Regions from separate parts of the Stenotrophomonas sp. TWI819 genome, predicted to be linked through region 1. Evidence: riboswitches for the same ligand, from Rfam matches in the RefSeq annotation. Region 1 holds a riboswitch; the other holds the start of a gene.

What was found. A riboswitch is a leader RNA that binds a small molecule or an ion and turns the genes downstream of it on or off. The one in region 1 is predicted to bind glycine.
Region 2: another riboswitch for glycine. It lies ahead of ABE463_RS07805 (trimeric intracellular cation channel family protein); the one in region 1 lies ahead of gcvP (aminomethyl-transferring glycine dehydrogenase).

What each region holds. Positions count from the first base shown of each region.
Region 1 covers NZ_JBDJKY010000007.1:150,333-158,610, reverse strand. The annotation lists gene ABE463_RS11720 (amino acid permease) at 1-628, shown strand, start outside; gene gcvP (aminomethyl-transferring glycine dehydrogenase) at 1,412-4,291, opposite strand; glycine riboswitch at 4,381-4,482, opposite strand; gene ABE463_RS11710 (multidrug effflux MFS transporter) at 4,763-5,986, shown strand; gene ABE463_RS11705 (hypothetical protein) at 6,059-6,445, shown strand; gene ABE463_RS11700 (M2 family metallopeptidase) at 6,588-8,278, opposite strand, start outside.
Region 2 covers NZ_JBDJKY010000004.1:265,477-273,754, forward strand. The annotation lists gene ABE463_RS07795 (MdtB/MuxB family multidrug efflux RND transporter permease subunit) at 1-2,004, opposite strand, end outside; gene ABE463_RS07800 (MdtA/MuxA family multidrug efflux RND transporter periplasmic adaptor subunit) at 2,001-3,116, opposite strand; gene ABE463_RS07805 (trimeric intracellular cation channel family protein) at 3,371-3,988, opposite strand; glycine riboswitch at 4,081-4,172, opposite strand; glycine riboswitch at 4,181-4,274, opposite strand; gene ABE463_RS07810 (GIY-YIG nuclease family protein) at 4,319-4,588, shown strand; gene ABE463_RS07815 (ribonuclease E inhibitor RraB) at 4,675-5,019, shown strand; gene ABE463_RS07820 (NAD(P)/FAD-dependent oxidoreductase) at 5,020-6,312, opposite strand; gene ABE463_RS07825 (NYN domain-containing protein) at 6,475-7,236, shown strand; gene ABE463_RS07830 (hypothetical protein) at 7,246-7,449, opposite strand; gene ABE463_RS07835 (glutathione S-transferase) at 7,551-8,171, shown strand; gene ABE463_RS07840 (primosomal protein N') at 8,207-8,278, opposite strand, start outside.

The DNA of each region.
Region 1 (8,278 bases):
GTTCTACATCGGCTCGCTGAGCGTGATCATCGCGGTGGTGCCGTGGACCAGCGAGGCGCTGAAGTCGCCGTTCGCTGCCGTGCTGGAAGCGGCCAAGATTCCGGGCGCGGCGACGGCGATCACGCTGATCGCGGTGATCGCGCTGCTGTCGGCGCTCAATGCGAATCTCTACGGCGCGTCGCGGATGATGTACTCGCTGGCGCAGCGCCGTGAGGCGCCGGCCGTACTGGGCTGGACCGATCCGCGCCAGGTGCCGATCATCGCGGTGCTGGCCAGTGTGCTGTTCGGTTTTGCGGCGACGGTGATGGAGCTGGTGTTCCCGGACAAGGTGTTGCCGGTGCTGCTCAACATCGTGGGCTCGACGTGTCTGTTGGTGTGGACGATTTCGTTGTTGTCGCAGTTGATTCTGCGCCATCGTGCGAACCGGGATGGGACGCGGTTGCCGTTCCGGATGGCGGGGTATCCGTATCTGACGGTGATCGGGTTGGGGGTGTTGGCGTTGATTTTCGGTCTGTTGTTGTCCGAGGCGCATACGCGGTTGCAGTTCCTGTCGATGGCGGCGCTGACGGCGGTGATTGCGGCGAGTAGTGAGATTGCGCGTCGGGTGCGTGCTGGTCGGGGCAGCTGACAGCCAGCAGCCAACGGCCAACAGCCAACAGCCAACAGCCGCAGGTTTGAGCCTCCGCTCGCCTGGGCGGGCACGGGTGGGTTGCCGGGACCCGCTGCAAGTACGTCCATGTAAGCTCGTATGCCGCCATCCATGGCGGCATACGGTCCCGCCAACCCACCCGTGCCCACCCTTTGACAGGGGGCTGGTGGGCAATGGGACGTCAAAAGCAGAACGCAGAACGCTGCCGAGCTGGTGCTGGGATGTTCGATGCAGTGATGCTGGCAACACAACACAACACAACACAACAAAACACAACACAACACAACGCTCAAAGCTCAAAGCTCAAAGCTCAAAGCTCAAAGCTCAAAGCTCAAAGCTCAAAGCTCAAAGCTCAAAGCTCAAAGCTCAAAACTGAATGCGCAATGCGTACTTAGCACTCAGCACTCAGCATTGAACGTTGGGCGCCCAAGCTGATGCTATGGACAGTCATCCGATGAGTGCATGAGGTGTTAGTGCTCGCCTCCGTTGCACGGCGATCGCGTTTGCTTTTTCAGAGGCAGCCGATCCACTGTCGAGGGCGGGGGTGTGTGGGTTGGCGGGACCGTTGGAGCGGCATGGATGCCGCTCACGAGCCTCCAGGGACGGATTTACGGCGTGTCCCGCGGACCCGCACACTCCTGCCATGCCACAGGGTCTCGCCGACGTTGATCTCGGCCGGTGCGCCAGATTGTGGGGGCATGAGGCAACACAAAAACGGCCCGCTTGCGCGGGCCGTCTGCTGTTGCGTCAGGGTAGGGAGGCTTAGACCTCCACGCCCTCGTCTTCCTTGTACGCATCGACCGGGATGCAGGCGCACATCACGTTCTTGTCGCCGTAGACGTTGTCCACGCGCGCCACCGGCGGCCAGTACTTCTGCTGGCGCAGGCTGGCCAGCGGGAAGGCCGCCAGCTCACGCGGGTAGGCATGGGCCCACTCGCTGGCCGAGACCGCCGTGGCGGTGTGCGGGGCGTGCTTGAGCGGGTTGTCCTCGCGGTCCAGACGGCCGTCTTCGATCGCGGCGATTTCCTCGCGGATCTGGATCATCGCGTTGATGAAACGGTCCAGTTCGTGCAGCGATTCGCTCTCGGTCGGCTCCACCATCAGCGTGCCGGCGACCGGGAAGCTCAACGTCGGGGCGTGGAAGCCGAAATCGATCAGACGCTTGGCCACGTCTTCGGCGCCGATGCCCGAGGTCTTCTCCAGCGGTCGCACGTCCAGGATGCACTCGTGCGCCACCAGGCCGTTGCGGCCGGTATACAGGGTCTTGAAGTGCGGGGCCAGGCGCTTGGCGATGTAGTTGGCGTTGAGCAGGGCCACCTGGGTTGCCTTGCGCAGGCCGGCGGTGCCCATCAGCGTGATGTACATCCAGCTGATCGGCAGGATCGAGGCGCTGCCGAAGCTGGCCGCGCTGACCATGCCGACATCGCCTTCGCCGCCCAGCACCTTCGGCAGGAACGGGGCGAGGTGCGACTTGACCGCACACGGGCCGACGCCCGGGCCGCCGCCGCCGTGCGGGATGCAGAAGGTCTTGTGCAGGTTCAGGTGTGACACGTCCGAGCCCCACTTGCCGGGCTTGGCCACGCCGACCAGGGCGTTCATGTTGGCGCCGTCGGTGTACACCTGGCCACCGTGCTGGTGCACGATCTCGCAGATCTCCACCACTTCTTCCTCGAACACGCCGTGCGTGGACGGGTAGGTGATCATCAGCGCGGCCAGGCGGTCGCTGTACTTCTCCGCGTTGATGCGGATGTCGTCCAGGTCGACGTTGCCGTTGGCATCGGTCTTGGTCACCACGACCTTCATGCCGCACATCTGGGCCGAGGCCGGGTTGGTGCCGTGCGCCGAATCCGGAATCAGGCAGACGTCGCGATGGCCTTCGCCGCGCGAGCGGTGGTAGGCGCGGATCGCCAGTAGGCCGGCGTACTCACCCTGCGCGCCGGAGTTCGGCTGCAGGCTCACCGCGTCATAGCCGGTGCACTCGACCAGCATCGCTTCCAGGCCGTCGATCAGTTCCTTGTAGCCGGTGGCCTGATCGGCCGGGGCCAGCGGATGGATGTTGGCGAATTCCGGCCACGTCACCGGGATCATCTCGGCGGTGGCGTTGAGCTTCATGGTGCAGCTGCCCAGCGGGATCATGGTGCGATCCATCGCCAGGTCCTTGTCCGCCAGCGAGCGCAGGTAACGCAGCAGTTCGTGTTCGCTGTGGTGGGTGTTGAACACCGGGTGGGTCAGGAAGTCGCTGGTGCGCACCAGAGCGGCCGGCAACGCATCGGCGGTGGCCGCATCCAGTGCATCCACGTCGACCGTGGCACCGAACAGCTGGCCGAGCGCGACGATGTCGGCGCGGGTGGCGGTTTCGTCCAGGCTGATGCCGACCGCATCGCTGTCGATCGCACGCAGGTTGATGCGCGCCGCCGCAGCCTTGGCGTGGATCGCCTTGGCGTCCACATCCTTGACGTGCAGGGTGTCGAAGAAGTGCTCGCCCACGTTGACGCCGACGCCGCGCAGTGCGGCGGCCAGGATCGCGGCCAGACGGTGGGTGCGACGGGCAATGCGGGTCAGGCCTTCCGGGCCGTGGTACACGGCATACATCGAGGCCATCACCGCCAGCAGCACCTGGGCGGTACAGATGTTGGAGGTCGCCTTCTCGCGGCGGATGTGCTGCTCGCGGGTCTGCAGCGTCAAGCGGTAGGCAGCGTTGCCCTGCGCGTCGACAGAGACGCCGATCAGGCGGCCCGGCATCGAGCGCTTGTAGGCATCGCGGCAGGCCATGAAGGCGGCATGCGGGCCACCGAAGCCGAACGGCACGCCGAAGCGCTGCGAGTTGCCGACCACGATGTCCGCGCCCCATTCGCCGGGGGCGGCGATCAGGGTCAGCGCCAGCAGATCGGTGGCCACGGCGACCAGGCCACCGCGCGCGTGCACGGCATCGGCCAGCGCCTTGTAGTCGCCGATATGGCCGAAGGTATCCGGGTACTGCAGCAGCACGCCGTAGGCTTCGGCTTCCATCGCCTCGGCCGGGGTGCCCACGCGCAGCACGATGCCCATCGGCTCGGCGCGGGTGCGCAGCAGTTCCAGCGTCTGCGGGTGCACGGCGTCGTGCACGAAGAAGGTATCGGACTTCGACTTGGCCGAGCGCTTGGCCAGCGTCATCGCTTCGGCGGCGGCGGTGGCTTCATCCAGCAGCGAGGCGTTGGCGATCTCCATGCCCGTGAGGTCGGCGCACAGCGTCTGGAAGTTGATCAGCGCTTCCATGCGGCCCTGCGAAATCTCGGCCTGGTACGGGGTGTAGGCGGTGTACCACGCCGGGTTTTCCAGCACGTTGCGCAGGATGACGTTCGGGGTGAGCGTGCCGTAGTAGCCCTGCCCGATGAAGGTGCGGAACACCTGGTTCTTGTCGGCGATGGCGCGGATTTTGGCCAGTGCCTGCACTTCGGTCAGCGACTCGGGCAGGTCCAGCGGTGCCGGCGATTTGATCCCGGCCGGGACAATCGCATCGGTCAGCGCGTCCAGCGAGGCGTGGCCGACCACGTCGAGCATCTGCGCGATTTCAGCGTCGTTGGGGCCGATGTGGCGTTCGACGAACGCGTGGCTGTGTTCAAGCTCGCGCAGGGAGGGGGTGTTCTGGGACATGGCTGGCATCTCGGAGAGTGGGCACGCACGTTCGGAAGGCGGCCGGGGCCAGGGCGCGTCGCGGGCGACAGCGATCCACCGGACCTTGCGGTCTTCCTGGGTGCCCCTCTGTCCTTTTGCCTGAGAGTTTGGAAGCGCGCATCTGCGGACTTCGTGCCCCTTCGGCGCCGGCACTCGCCGGTCTCTCCAGAGTTTTGATGCGGGTGGTATCGGGCCTGAGCGATTACGGGCGTTGCGCCTTCGGCAGCGGGTGTCCGCTTCTCCCACCATGTAGCGGGGCGATTATAGCCCAGCGCTTCGGCCCACTGGGCCTTTCCGGCACCTGAATACGGGGGCGCATGGACGCCTGAAACCGCCGCCGGGCATGGTGCCGGGGTCGGCAAAGGCCTATGATCAACGGATCCTCGTATTCATCTGGCGCCGCCCGTTCCGGGCCAGGCGCCCGCCGTGCAGTGCGCATGGCCGCTGACGGAAGCCCGCATGACGCCCGCCTCACCTTCGACCCGCCGTCTGGCCCTGCTGCTTGCAGGCCTGGCGATGTTCGGTCCGTTCTCGATCGACACCATTTTCCCGGCCTTCCTGTTGCTGGGCGAGCGCATGCAGGTGGACCAGGTCGCGGTGCAGCAGACCATCAGCGTCTACCTGCTGTTCTATGGCCTGATGAGCCTGGCGCACGGCCCGCTATCGGATGCCTTCGGCCGCAAGCGGGTGATCATCGGCGGGCTGGTGTTGTTCATCGGCGCCTCGATCGGCTGTGCGCTGTCGCGGGACATGACCACGTTGCTGGTGTTCCGCGCACTGCAGGGCGTGACTGCCGGTGTGGGTGTGATCGTCGGCCGCGCCGTGATCCGCGATCTGTACCACGGTGCCGACGCGCAGCGCTTGATGAGCCAGGTCTCGATGATCTTCGGCGTGGCCCCGGCGATCGCCCCGATCATCGGTGGCTGGATCCTGCTCGGCGGCGGCGACTGGCCGCTGATCTTCTGGTTCCTGGTGCTGTTCGGCGTGGTCCTGCTGCTGGCCACGGGCAAGTGGCTGCCGGAAACCCACCCGGTCGAGGCGCGCACGCCACTGTCGATGCGTGAACTGCTGCGCAGCTATGCCCGCATGGGCTCCAACGCGCGCCTGCTGCGGCTTTCGGCTGCCGGTGCGCTGAATTTCTCCGGCATTTTCCTGTACATCGCCTCGGCGCCGGTGCTGGTGATGCAGCACCTCAAGCTGGGCGAGGGCGGTTTTGCCTGGTTGTTCATTCCGACCATCGGCGGCATGACGATGGGCTCGTTCCTGTCCGGGCGGATGGCCGGGCGGATCCTGCCGCAGCGGCAGATCGCGATCGGGTTCGGTCTGTGCGCAGTGTCGGCCCTGCTCAACATCACCTACGTGCTGTCCGTGCAGCAGATCGCGCTGCCGTGGGCGGTGATGCCGATCTTCCTGGGCGGCGTGGGCATGGCGCTGATCTTCCCGGTGCTGGCGCTGGCGGTGCTGGACATGTACCCGCACCAGCGCGGCCTGGCGTCCTCGATGCAGATGTTCATCCAGCTGATGATCAACACCGTCGTGGCCGGTGTGGTCTCGCCGATGCTCAGCAGCAGTCCGGTACATCTGGCGTTGGGCTACATGGGCTTCTTCGCACTGGGCGGCTCGTTCTGGTACTGGGAGCGGTATTGCGAGCGCCGCCGCGAAGTACTGACGCCCATCGAGTAGGCCACGCAGCTGGCGGGACCATCAGGACCCGTGCGGTATCCTTTGCCCTTTCATGCAGTCCGGAAGTCCCTGATGTCGACCACCTCCAAACTGCGCCGCGACATCCGCCGGCGCCGTGAAACCCAGGCCGCCAACCGCGAGCAGGCCGCCACCCCGCCGGTTGAGCCGCACGCAGAGCTGCGCGATCAGCAGCGTACGCTGCTGGCCGGCATCGTCCGCCGCGACGGAGAATGGGTGCTGGGGATGGATGGCCGCATTGCCGGTCAGACGCCCAGCGCGGCGCGGGTACTGGCCCTGATCATGCAGGCCGCCGAACTGCACGAGCGGCAGGGCACCCCTGTCCGGCTGGTGTACTCGGATGCGTTGAAGGATGCCGCGCACGCCGAGGCCAAGGCCGATGGCATGGATTTCGAGCAGTTCAAGACCGAGCTGGCGGCTGCCCTGAAACCCAAGTCGTAGCGCTACGCCACGCGTGGTCGCACGTGCTCCCGGCCCATCGAGGCCGGACGCAGGCCAAAGCGTCACGGACAAAAAAACCGGCCTTTCGGCCGGTTTTTTCGTTGCGGGCTGTGGCCGGGCAGGGCCCGGCCCAACCCACGGGTTACGGTGCCGCGGGCGCCGTCGGTGCGGCCGGGGCCGCAGCGGTGGCAGGCGGCACCTGCCACCCACACATCTGGCCCTGGTTCTGCTGCTTGAGCCATTCGTTGACCGGGGTGAAGTACTCGATCATCGGGCCGGCATCGAGCTTGTCGCCGCCGGTGATTTCCTTCAGCGTGGCCTGCCACGGCTGGCTGGCGCCCTTGCTCAGCATTGCCCAGAACTTCTGGCCGGCTTCCTTGTTGCCGTAGAAGCTGCACTGGTGCAGCGGGCCCTTGTAGCCGGAGGCATCGCACAGGCCCTTGTAGAACTGGAACTGCAGGATGCGCGCCAGGAAGTAACGGGTGTAGGGGGTGTTGCCCGGCACGTGGTACTTGGCACCCGCGTCGAAGAACTCCTCACCGCGTGCGCTGGCCGGCGCCACACCCTGGTACTTGGCCTTCAGGTCCCACCACGCCTGGTTGTAATGGTCCGGGGTGATCGAGCCATCGAACACACCCCAGCGCCAGCGGTCGATCATCAGGCCGAACGGCAGGAACGACACGCCGCTCAGGGCCATGCGCATCTGCGCGTTGATGGTCGCCTCGCGGCTTTCCTGCGGGGTATCGACCAGGCCGATCGAGTTGAGGTACTGCGGGGTCATCGCCAGCACGATGGTGTCGCCGATCGCTTCATGGAAGCCATCGTTGGCACCGCCCTGGAACAACGGCGGCAGCGGGTTGTAGGCCAGGTCGTAATAGATGTGGCCCAGCTCGTGGTAGATCGTGGTGAAGTTTTCTTCGTTCGGCTTGATGCACATCTTGGTGCGCACGTCGCCTTCCATGTTCATGTCCCACGCGCTGGCGTGGCAGACCACATCACGGTCCAGCGGCTTGATGAACTGGGTCTTGTCCCAATACGACTTCGGCAGTGCAGGCATGCCGAGCGAGACATAGAAGTCCTGCGCGCGCTCGGTCATCTGCTTGGCGGTGCGCAGTTCGGCTTCACGCTGCGCCTTGTACAGCGCTTCCACGTTCGCGCCGCTGCCGGCCTTGGCCAGTGCGCCACTGAGGTTGGTCTGATACTGCTTTTCCAGTGCGGCGGTGATGTCCAGGTTGCCGGCACCGGGATACGGCTCCAGCTGGTCCCACAGGTTGGACCAGTCCTGCTGCCACATGTTGCCGGTCAGGTGCGCGGCGATCAGGCCGCCGTTGACCTCGGCTTTGTCCTTGCCGTACGTACCATCGAGCTTGGTACGGGCATAGCAGTGCAGCTGCTCGTACATCGGCTTGACCTGGTCCCACAGGCGGTCGGTTTCCGGGCCGATCTGGTCGGCGGGCATGTCATAGCCGCTGCGCCACATCTGGCCGGCATCGGCGAAGCCCATTTCCTTGGCGCCTTCATTGACCAGGCTGACGAAGCGTTCGTAATCGGCGCGCATCGGCTTGGTGGTGCCGTGCCAGCCCTGCCAGGCGTCGAGCTGCTTGTCGTAGTCGCGGCTGCGGGCGAGGACCTGTTCCAGATCGCCGAGCTGGCGGCAGGTCTGCGGGTTGGCTTCATCGGTGCAGTATTTGCCGGAGCCATAGGCGCCTTCCATGCGGCTGGCGATGCGGGTCAGCTCGGAGAGCTTGGCCGGGTCGCGCGGGGCGGGCATGGAGGTCATCAGCTTGAGCAGGTGGATCTGGCGCTTGGTGTCTTCGCTCATCGGCTGGCCGT
Region 2 (8,278 bases), on a different contig from region 1:
CTGGGTACGGCTGATCCGGTCCTCGATGCCCAGTTCCTGGACCGGTTGCAGATACAGTTTGATGCCCGGGACATGCGCCACGCGCTGCTGCAGCCGCGCGATGATCGCCTGTGCATCGGCAGCGCGCTGTGCGTGCGGTTTCAATTCGATCAGAAGACGCCCACTGTTGAGGGTGGCGTTGTTGCCGTCCACGCCGATGAACGAGGACAGGCTGGCCACGTCCTCATCTTCCAGCAGCGCCGCCGACAAGGCCTGCTGGCGCTGCGCCATCGCCTGGAAGGAGATCGACTGCGGCGCCTCGCTGATGCCCTGGATCAGCCCGGCATCCTGCACCGGGAAGAAGCCCTTGGGCACCCACACGTACAGCAGCGCTGTCAGTACCAGCGTGGCGACAGTGGCGGCCAGCATCAACGGCTGGCGCTGCAGCACCCAATGCAGCTGGCGATCATAGACCGCCACGACGCGGTCGAACGGGTCGCCCTGCTGGGCCGATTCCTGCCCATCGGCATCGCGACGGGTCGCATGGCCGGCCTTGAGCAGGCGCGCGCACATCATCGGCGTCAGCGTCAGCGAGACCAGCAGCGAGATGCCGATCGCCACCGCCAAGGTGATCGCGAATTCGTGGAACAGCTTGCCGACCACGTCGGCCATGAACAGCAGCGGGATCAACACGGCGATCAGCGACAGGGTCAGCGAGATCAGCGTGAAGCCGATCTGCCTGGCACCCTTCAGCGCTGCCTGCATCGGCGTGGCACCGCGCTCCAGATGACGGGCGATGTTCTCCAGCATCACGATCGCATCGTCCACCACGAAACCGGTGGCGATGGTCAGCGCCATCAGCGTGAGGTTGTTGAGCGAGAAGCCGGCCAGCAGCATCACCCCGAACGTGCCGACCAGCGACAGCGGGACCGCGATGCTGGGAATGATCGTGGCCGGGATGTTGCGCAGGAACAGGAAGGTGACCATCACCACCAGTGCGATCGCGATCAGCAGCTCGTGCTGCACGCCACGGATCGAGGCGCGGATCGATTCGGTGCGATCGCTGAGGATGGCCACATCCACACCGGCCGGCAGCGAGGATTGCAGCTGCGGCAGCAGCGCACGCACCTGGTCGACCACGGCGATCACGTTCGCGCCGGGCTGGCGCTGGATGTTGATCAGCACCGCCGGGGTGGTGCCCGACCACGCGGCCAGCTGGCGGTTCTCGGCGCCATCTTCGATGGTGGCGACATCGCCCAGACGCAGCGGTGCGCCATCCTTCCAGGCCAGGATCAGGGCGCGGTACTCGGCCACCGAGCGCATCTGATCGTTGGCATCGAGCATGATCGCGCGGGTCGGCCCGTCGAAGCTGCCCTTGGGCATGTTGACGTTGGCCGTGCCGATCGCGGTGCGGATGCTGGCCATGCTCAGCCCGTTGGCGGCCAGCGCGGACGGATTGACCTGGATGCGGACCGCCGGGCGCTGCCCACCAGCGAGGCTGACCAGCCCGACCCCAGGCAGCTGCGAGAGCCGCTGCGCCATGCGGGTATCGACCAGATCGTGCACCTGCGGCAGCGAGAGGCCCTGCGAGGTCACTGCCAGGGTCAGGATCGGGGTGTCAGCCGGGTTGACCTTGCGGTACACCGGCGGCACCGGCAGATCGTCGGGCAGGAAGCTGTCGGCGGCGTTGATCGCGGCCTGCACTTCCTGCTCGGCCACGCCGAGCGCGACCTCCAGCGAGAACTGCAGGGTGATCACCGACGCGCCGCCGGAGCTGGTCGAGGACATCTGCTTCAGGCCGGGAATCTGCCCGAGTTGCCGTTCCAGCGGCGCGGTGACCGCGCTGGTGGTGACGTCCGGGCTGGCGCCGGGATACAGCGTGGTGATCTGGATGATCGGGTAATCGACCTGCGGCAGTGCCGCGACCGGCAGCAGGCGATAGGCCATCACGCCGGACAGCAGCAGCGCCACCATCAGCAGCGTGGTCGCGACCGGGCGCTCGATGAAGGGGCGCGAGAGGTTCATGCGCCGGTCCGCGGCGGGTCCTGCTCCACCACCTCGACCTTGGCGCCTTCGCGCAGGCCGTCGATGCCTTCCACCACCACGCGCTCGCCCGCCTTGAGGCCTTCGCGCACCGAGACGCGTTCGCCATCGGCCGGGCCGAGCACCACGGTGCGCAGCGACGAGGTGTCATCGGCCGCGATCACGTAGACGTAGCTGCCCTTGCTGCCGAACTGCACGGCGGCATTGGGAATCACCACCGCATCACTGCTGCTGACCTGCAGGCGCACGTTGACGAACTGGTTGGGGAACAACGATTCATCCGCGTTGGCGAACTGCGCGCGCAGTTTGAGCGTGCCGGTGGCGGTATCGATGCGGTTGTCCAGGCTGGAGAGCACGCCATCGCCCAGCGCGGTGCGCTCCTCGCGGTCCCAGGCTTCCACGGTCAGCTGCGGATTGGCGCGTGCGGCAGCCACCACCGCCGGCAGGTCCGGCTCGGGCACGGTGAACAGCACGCTGATCGGGGTGGTCTGGGTGATGGTGGCCAGCGGCTCGGTATCGCCACTGCGCACCAGGTTGCCGACATCGACGTTGCGCAGGCCCATACGCCCGGCCACCGGTGCGGTGATGCGGGTGTACTGCAGCTGCAGGCGTGCTTCATCCACCGCCGCCTGGTCGGTCTGGCGACGGCCCTGCAGCTGGCGCACCTTGCTCTGCTGATCACTGAGGTCCTGCGCGGAGACGAAGTGCTTGCTCTGCAGTTCGGCGAAGCGCTTGAGCTGGCTTTCGGCATTGTCCAGCTCGGCCAGGTTCTGCTGCTGGGTGCCCAGCGCACGCGAGAGCTGCACCTGGAACGGGCGCGGATCGATCTCGGCCAGCAGCTCGCCGGCGGTGACGTGCTGGCCCTCGGAGAATGCCAACCGAAGCAGTTCGCCATCCACGCGGCTGCGGATGCTCACCGTATGCAGCGGGGTCACCGTGCCCAGCGCTTTCAGGCGCACCACCAGATCTTCCTGCGTCGCAGTGGCCACACGCACCGGGGTCGGCTGCGGCCCCCCGGACGGGCCGGCGGCGGGGGCGGGCGCGAGCAGTTTCCATGCAGCGATGGCGGCCAGGCCGACAGCGGCAGCGATCAACAGCGGTGTGACCAAACGACGGCGAGACGACGGGGGCGTTGAAGCGGACATACGCATCCTGCGCACCCTCCACCGGAGCAGTGCGTCCATGGGGACCGGCCGACGGCGGCAGGTCAACGGGGGAGAGGGTGTCTGGCGGGGCAGCGGGTGGTACACCGCCGCGTGGCTGGATGCCGTTCGAATGGAACGGGAGCGCCATGATACAGGGCCGGGCCGCTCAAGCTCCCGTGACCTTGGTCATGCCCGCGGGTGCGTCAATGCACCTCGTCGCGGTACACGAACTTCGGCATTTCCCACTTGAAGTGGATGGCCAGCAGGCGGAACAGGAAGCCGCCGCCCAGGCACCACAGCGTGGCGGCGTTGAGTGACACGCCGAGTTCCAGCAGGGTCAGGTAGGCCGCACCGGTGAGCAGGGTGATCACGGCATACAGTTCTTTCTGGAAGATCAGCGGCACCTCGTTGCACAACACATCGCGCAGCACGCCGCCGAACGCACCGGTCAGCATGCCGGCGATCAGGATGATCGGCACGGTGTGCCCGCCTTCGCGCGCGACCGCGCACCCGATCAGAGTGAACGCGATCAGGCCCAGGCCATCGAGCACCAGGAAGGTGCGCCGGAAGTGATGCATCCAGCGCGCCACCCAGGTCGCGATCAGTGCTGCGCAGATGGTGAAGCCCAGGTACTCCGGGTGCTTCACCCAGCCCAGCGGGTAGTGGCCGAGCACGATGTCGCGCAGCGAGCCGCCGCCGAGCGCGGTGACGCAGGCGATGATGACCACGCCGAACAGGTCCATGCGGCGGCGGCCGGCCGACAGCGCGCCGGTCATGGCTTCGGCCGAGATGGCGATGAGGTAGATCAGGGAGAGCAGCATGGGGGGGCTCCGGGAAACACGTCAGGCGGGGACGGAAACGCGCACGCATCACGCCAGCGCCGCTGCACTGTCGTGGGGTGGGATTCCGTTGCCGCTCCCGCTGTCCTTTTGCCTGAGAGTTCGGTGGCCAAGGCCACGTGCCCCTTCGGCGGGTCATTGAAGACCTCTCTCCAGATCGGCGTGTCGGATGCATGGTTGGTGGCTGTGCAGCCACCGGCCTGAGCGATTATGGGAGCCTGCGCCTTCGGCGGGCGCCAGCGCGGCGCCTCTCTCCTGCATCCGGGGCGGATTCTAGCAGCCGCCGGGCCCGTGCCGGGGGATAATCCCGGTATGCCCGCTGAACCCGCCCTCTGGTACCTGTACCTGCTTGAATGCCGCAACGGCAGCTATTACGCCGGCATCAGCAACGACGTGGACGCACGCTTCCAGGCCCATCTCGCCGGCAAAGGGGCGAAATACACGCGGGCCAACCCACCGGTGAAGGTGCTGGCGATGCGCGCCTACCCGGACCGCGCGGCCGCGTCGAAGGCCGAGTGGCAGCTCAAGCGGCAACCGCGCGAGCGCAAGCTGGCGTGGCTGGCGCTGCCCGATCCCACGTAGCCGCGCGTGCGGGTTGTTCGGGCCTTCGTTGGCGGCATACCATCGACCCTCGTTCGTTGATCCGCTTGCCCAAGCCCTGGAGTGCCATGTCCCGCGATCTGTCGTTGTACCCGGAAGATGAGAATGGCGATGTGCTCTGGAACATGCTGCAGGATGGCGACGATCTGTCGATTCCGCGCGAGGTGGATTTCGCGCTGATCTTTCCGACCCAGGATGTGGCGATCGCCTTCGCCGTGCACCTGCTCAAGAACGACCAGAAGGTGTCCTTCGCCGCCTACGAGGGCAACGACGACTACCCCTGGCAGGTGGTGGTGCATCCGCTGATGCTGCCGACCCACCAGAACATCGCCGGCTTCGAAGGTCTGCTGGCCAGCGAGGCGGTCTCCTACAGCGGCCAGGTGGATGGCTGGCGATGTCTGTCGCAGGGATGATCAGGGCGTGGGCGGTCGTTTCGGCCGGCGATCGTCCTGTGCATCACCGAAGATGATCCGTGCGCTGCGCTGGTAGCTCCAGTACGCCACCGCCCAGTTCAACAGCACCACCACGCGGTTGCGGAAGCCGATCAGGAAGAACACGTGCGCGGCCAGCCAGAACCACCAGGCCAGCACGCCGGAAAGCTGCAGCCGGCCGAGGTGGACGATCGCCGCCATGCGGCCGATGGTCGCCAGGTTGCCGAAGTCCTGGTATTTGAACGCACCCGGCGCGGGCTTGCCGGCCAGGCGTGCCTGGACGGTGGTGGCCACGTGCTTGCCCATCTGCTTGGCCGCCGGCGCGACGCCGGGCACCGGCTTGCCGTCGGCCTGGGTCAGTGCCGCCAGGTCACCGGCAACGAAGATCTCCGGGTGGCCCTCCAGGGTGAGGTCAGGCTGCACCGGCACGCGGCCGGCGCGGTCCAGTGGTACGTCCAACGTACGTGCCAGCGGTGAGGCGGCGACACCGGCGGCCCAGACCACGGTGCGGGCCTCGACGAAGCGCTCGCCGAGCTGGAAGCCTTCGGCAGTGATGTCGCTGACCGGCGTGCCGGTGAGCACTTCCACGCCCAGCTTTTCCAGCTGCCGCCGCGCCTTGAGCGAGAGCACCTCGGGGAAGGTGGACAGCACGCGCGGGCCGGCTTCGACCAGGCGGACCTTGGCCGAGGCGGGATCGATATGGCGGAACTCATTGCGCAGCGTATGCCGTGCGATCTCGGCCAGGGTGCCGGCCAGTTCCACGCCGGTGGGGCCGCCACCGACCACGGCGAAACTCAGCCACGCCGCTTTGCGCGCGGGATCGGGTTCGGCCTCGGCACGCTCGAAGGCGAGCAGCAGCTTGCGGCGCAGCGCGATGGCATCGTCCAGCGTCTTCAGGCCCGGCGCATCGGCGGCCCATTCGTCGTGGCCGAAATACGCGTGGGTGGCGCCGGTGCACAGCATCAGGGTGTCGTACGTAATCTGCGTGCCATCGGCCAGCGTCGCGGTGCGCGCGGCCTTGTCGATGTCGGTCACTTCGCCCAGCCGCACTTCGACATTACGCTGGTGACCGAGGATGTGGCGCAGCGGTGCGGCGATATCCGGCGCGGACAGGCCTGCGGTGGCCACCTGGTAGAGCAGCGGCTGGAACAGATGATGGTTGCGACGGTCCACCAGGGTGATGCGCACGTGCGCCGAGGCGAGGGCACGGGTGGCCCAGAGGCCGGCAAAACCGCCACCTATGATGAGCAGGTGGGGCGTGGGATCGCGGGTCATGCTTCACTCCTTGGCGGGCGCCGGCGGGGGGCGGCGCAGGTCGTCTCGTGATGCGGCCCATGGTCGCACGTGAAGCGCGATGTTCACGTCGATGGCCGATACTGGGTTCAGGGGCCATCGCGCTTGCCCGATGGCCGATCCGATCCTGTCCAGGAGACCGAGATGTCCGAACCGGAAAAGCGCATCGCCCTGTTGATCGATGCCGACAACGCGCCCTCATCCAAGATTGATGCGGTGCTGGCCGAAGTGGCCCGCTACGGCGTGGCCAATGTCCGCCGTGCCTACGGCAACTGGAAGAGCCCGCGGTTGAAAGGGTGGGAGTCCGTGCTGCACGAGTACGCGATCCGCCCCATCCAGCAGTTTGCCTACAGCCGCGGCAAGAACGCCTCGGACATGGCGATGGTGATCGACGCGATGGACATGCTGTACGCCCGCAATCTGGATGGTTTTGCGATCGTCTCCAGTGATGCCGACTTCACCCCGCTGGTGATGCGCCTGCTGACCGACGGGGTCAAGGTGTACGGCTTCGGCGAGAAGAAAACGCCCGAGCCATTCGTCAACGCGTGCTCGAAGTTCACCTACATCGAAGCCCTGGGGCAGCCGCATGCGGCCGATCAGGAGGTGGAGCAGGACAACGAGGAAACCCGCCCGCGCAAGAGCGGCCCGGAGCTGCGCAATGACACCCGCCTGGTGCAGATGCTCCGGCGCGCGGTGACCTCGGCCGAAGCCGAGGATGGCTGGTCACACCTGGGCCCGGTCGGCAGCCAGATCGGCAACCAGGCCTCGTTCGATTCGCGCAATTACGGGTACGGCAAACTCAGTGATCTGCTGGCCGCGACCGGTTTGTTCGAGATGAAGAAGGACGGCAAATCGACCTATGTGCGCGCGCTGCCCAAGAAGAGTGCGGCCAAGGCGACGAAGTAAGCGCTGGCCTCAACGCAGCAGCGCGGCCAGCGGGCGGGCCGTGCTGCCGTTGAAGCCATCGGAGAAGCCTCGCACGGCGTCAGGCAGCATGCCGCTGGCCAGCAGCAACAGCGCGGCGCTGAGCAGCAGATTGCGATGGTGGCGGCGATAACCGACCACCAGGGCACCGATGCCGGCAACGAGCAACACGATTTCGAGTGCGTAGAGGATCATTGTTTTTCATCCATGACATGACGGTGGGCCCGCCGTTGGGCGTATCGTAGCGGCACCGCGCGACCCCGCTGCCGCGCATCGAACGATACGGGAATCCGATCATGCTGAACATCTGGGGCCGTCGCAATTCCAGCAACGTGCGCAAAGTGCTGTGGTGTGCCGAGGAGATCGGCGCGCCTTACGAGTCGATCGAGGTCGGCGGTGCATTCGGTGGCACGCAGTCGCCGGAATACCGGGCGATGAATCCGAACGGGCTGGTGCCGGTGATCGAGGACCAGGGCCTGCCGCTGTGGGAATCCAACACGATCGTGCGCTATCTCTGCGCGCGCTACGCGCTGGGCACGCTGTACCCGGAAGACGTGGTGGCGCGCGCGCAGTCGGAGAAGTGGATGGACTGGACCACCTCGACCTTCGCCGGCGTGTTCCGCGATCTGTTCTGGGGCACGTTGCGGACCGCGCCCGCTGATCGGGATGAGGCGCGCATCGCTGCCGCACTGGTGCGCTCGGGCGAGTTGCTGGCGATGGCCGATGAGGCCTTGTCGCGGCAGCCGTATCTGTCCGGCGAGCAGTTCGCGATGGGCGATATCCCGCTGGGTGCCTTCATCTATGCCTGGTTCGAGATGCCGATCCAGCGGCCGGACCTGCCGCACCTGGCCGTCTGGTACGAGCGGTTGAAACAGCGGCCGGCGTATCAGCGCGGGGTCATGACCGCGCTGACCTGAGCGGCCGTGCCGACCCACGGTCGGCACCTACCGGCCTAGTACAGATCCATCGGATCCACATCCAGCGACCAGCGCACCTTGCGTGCCTGCGGCAGCGCGGAGATCTG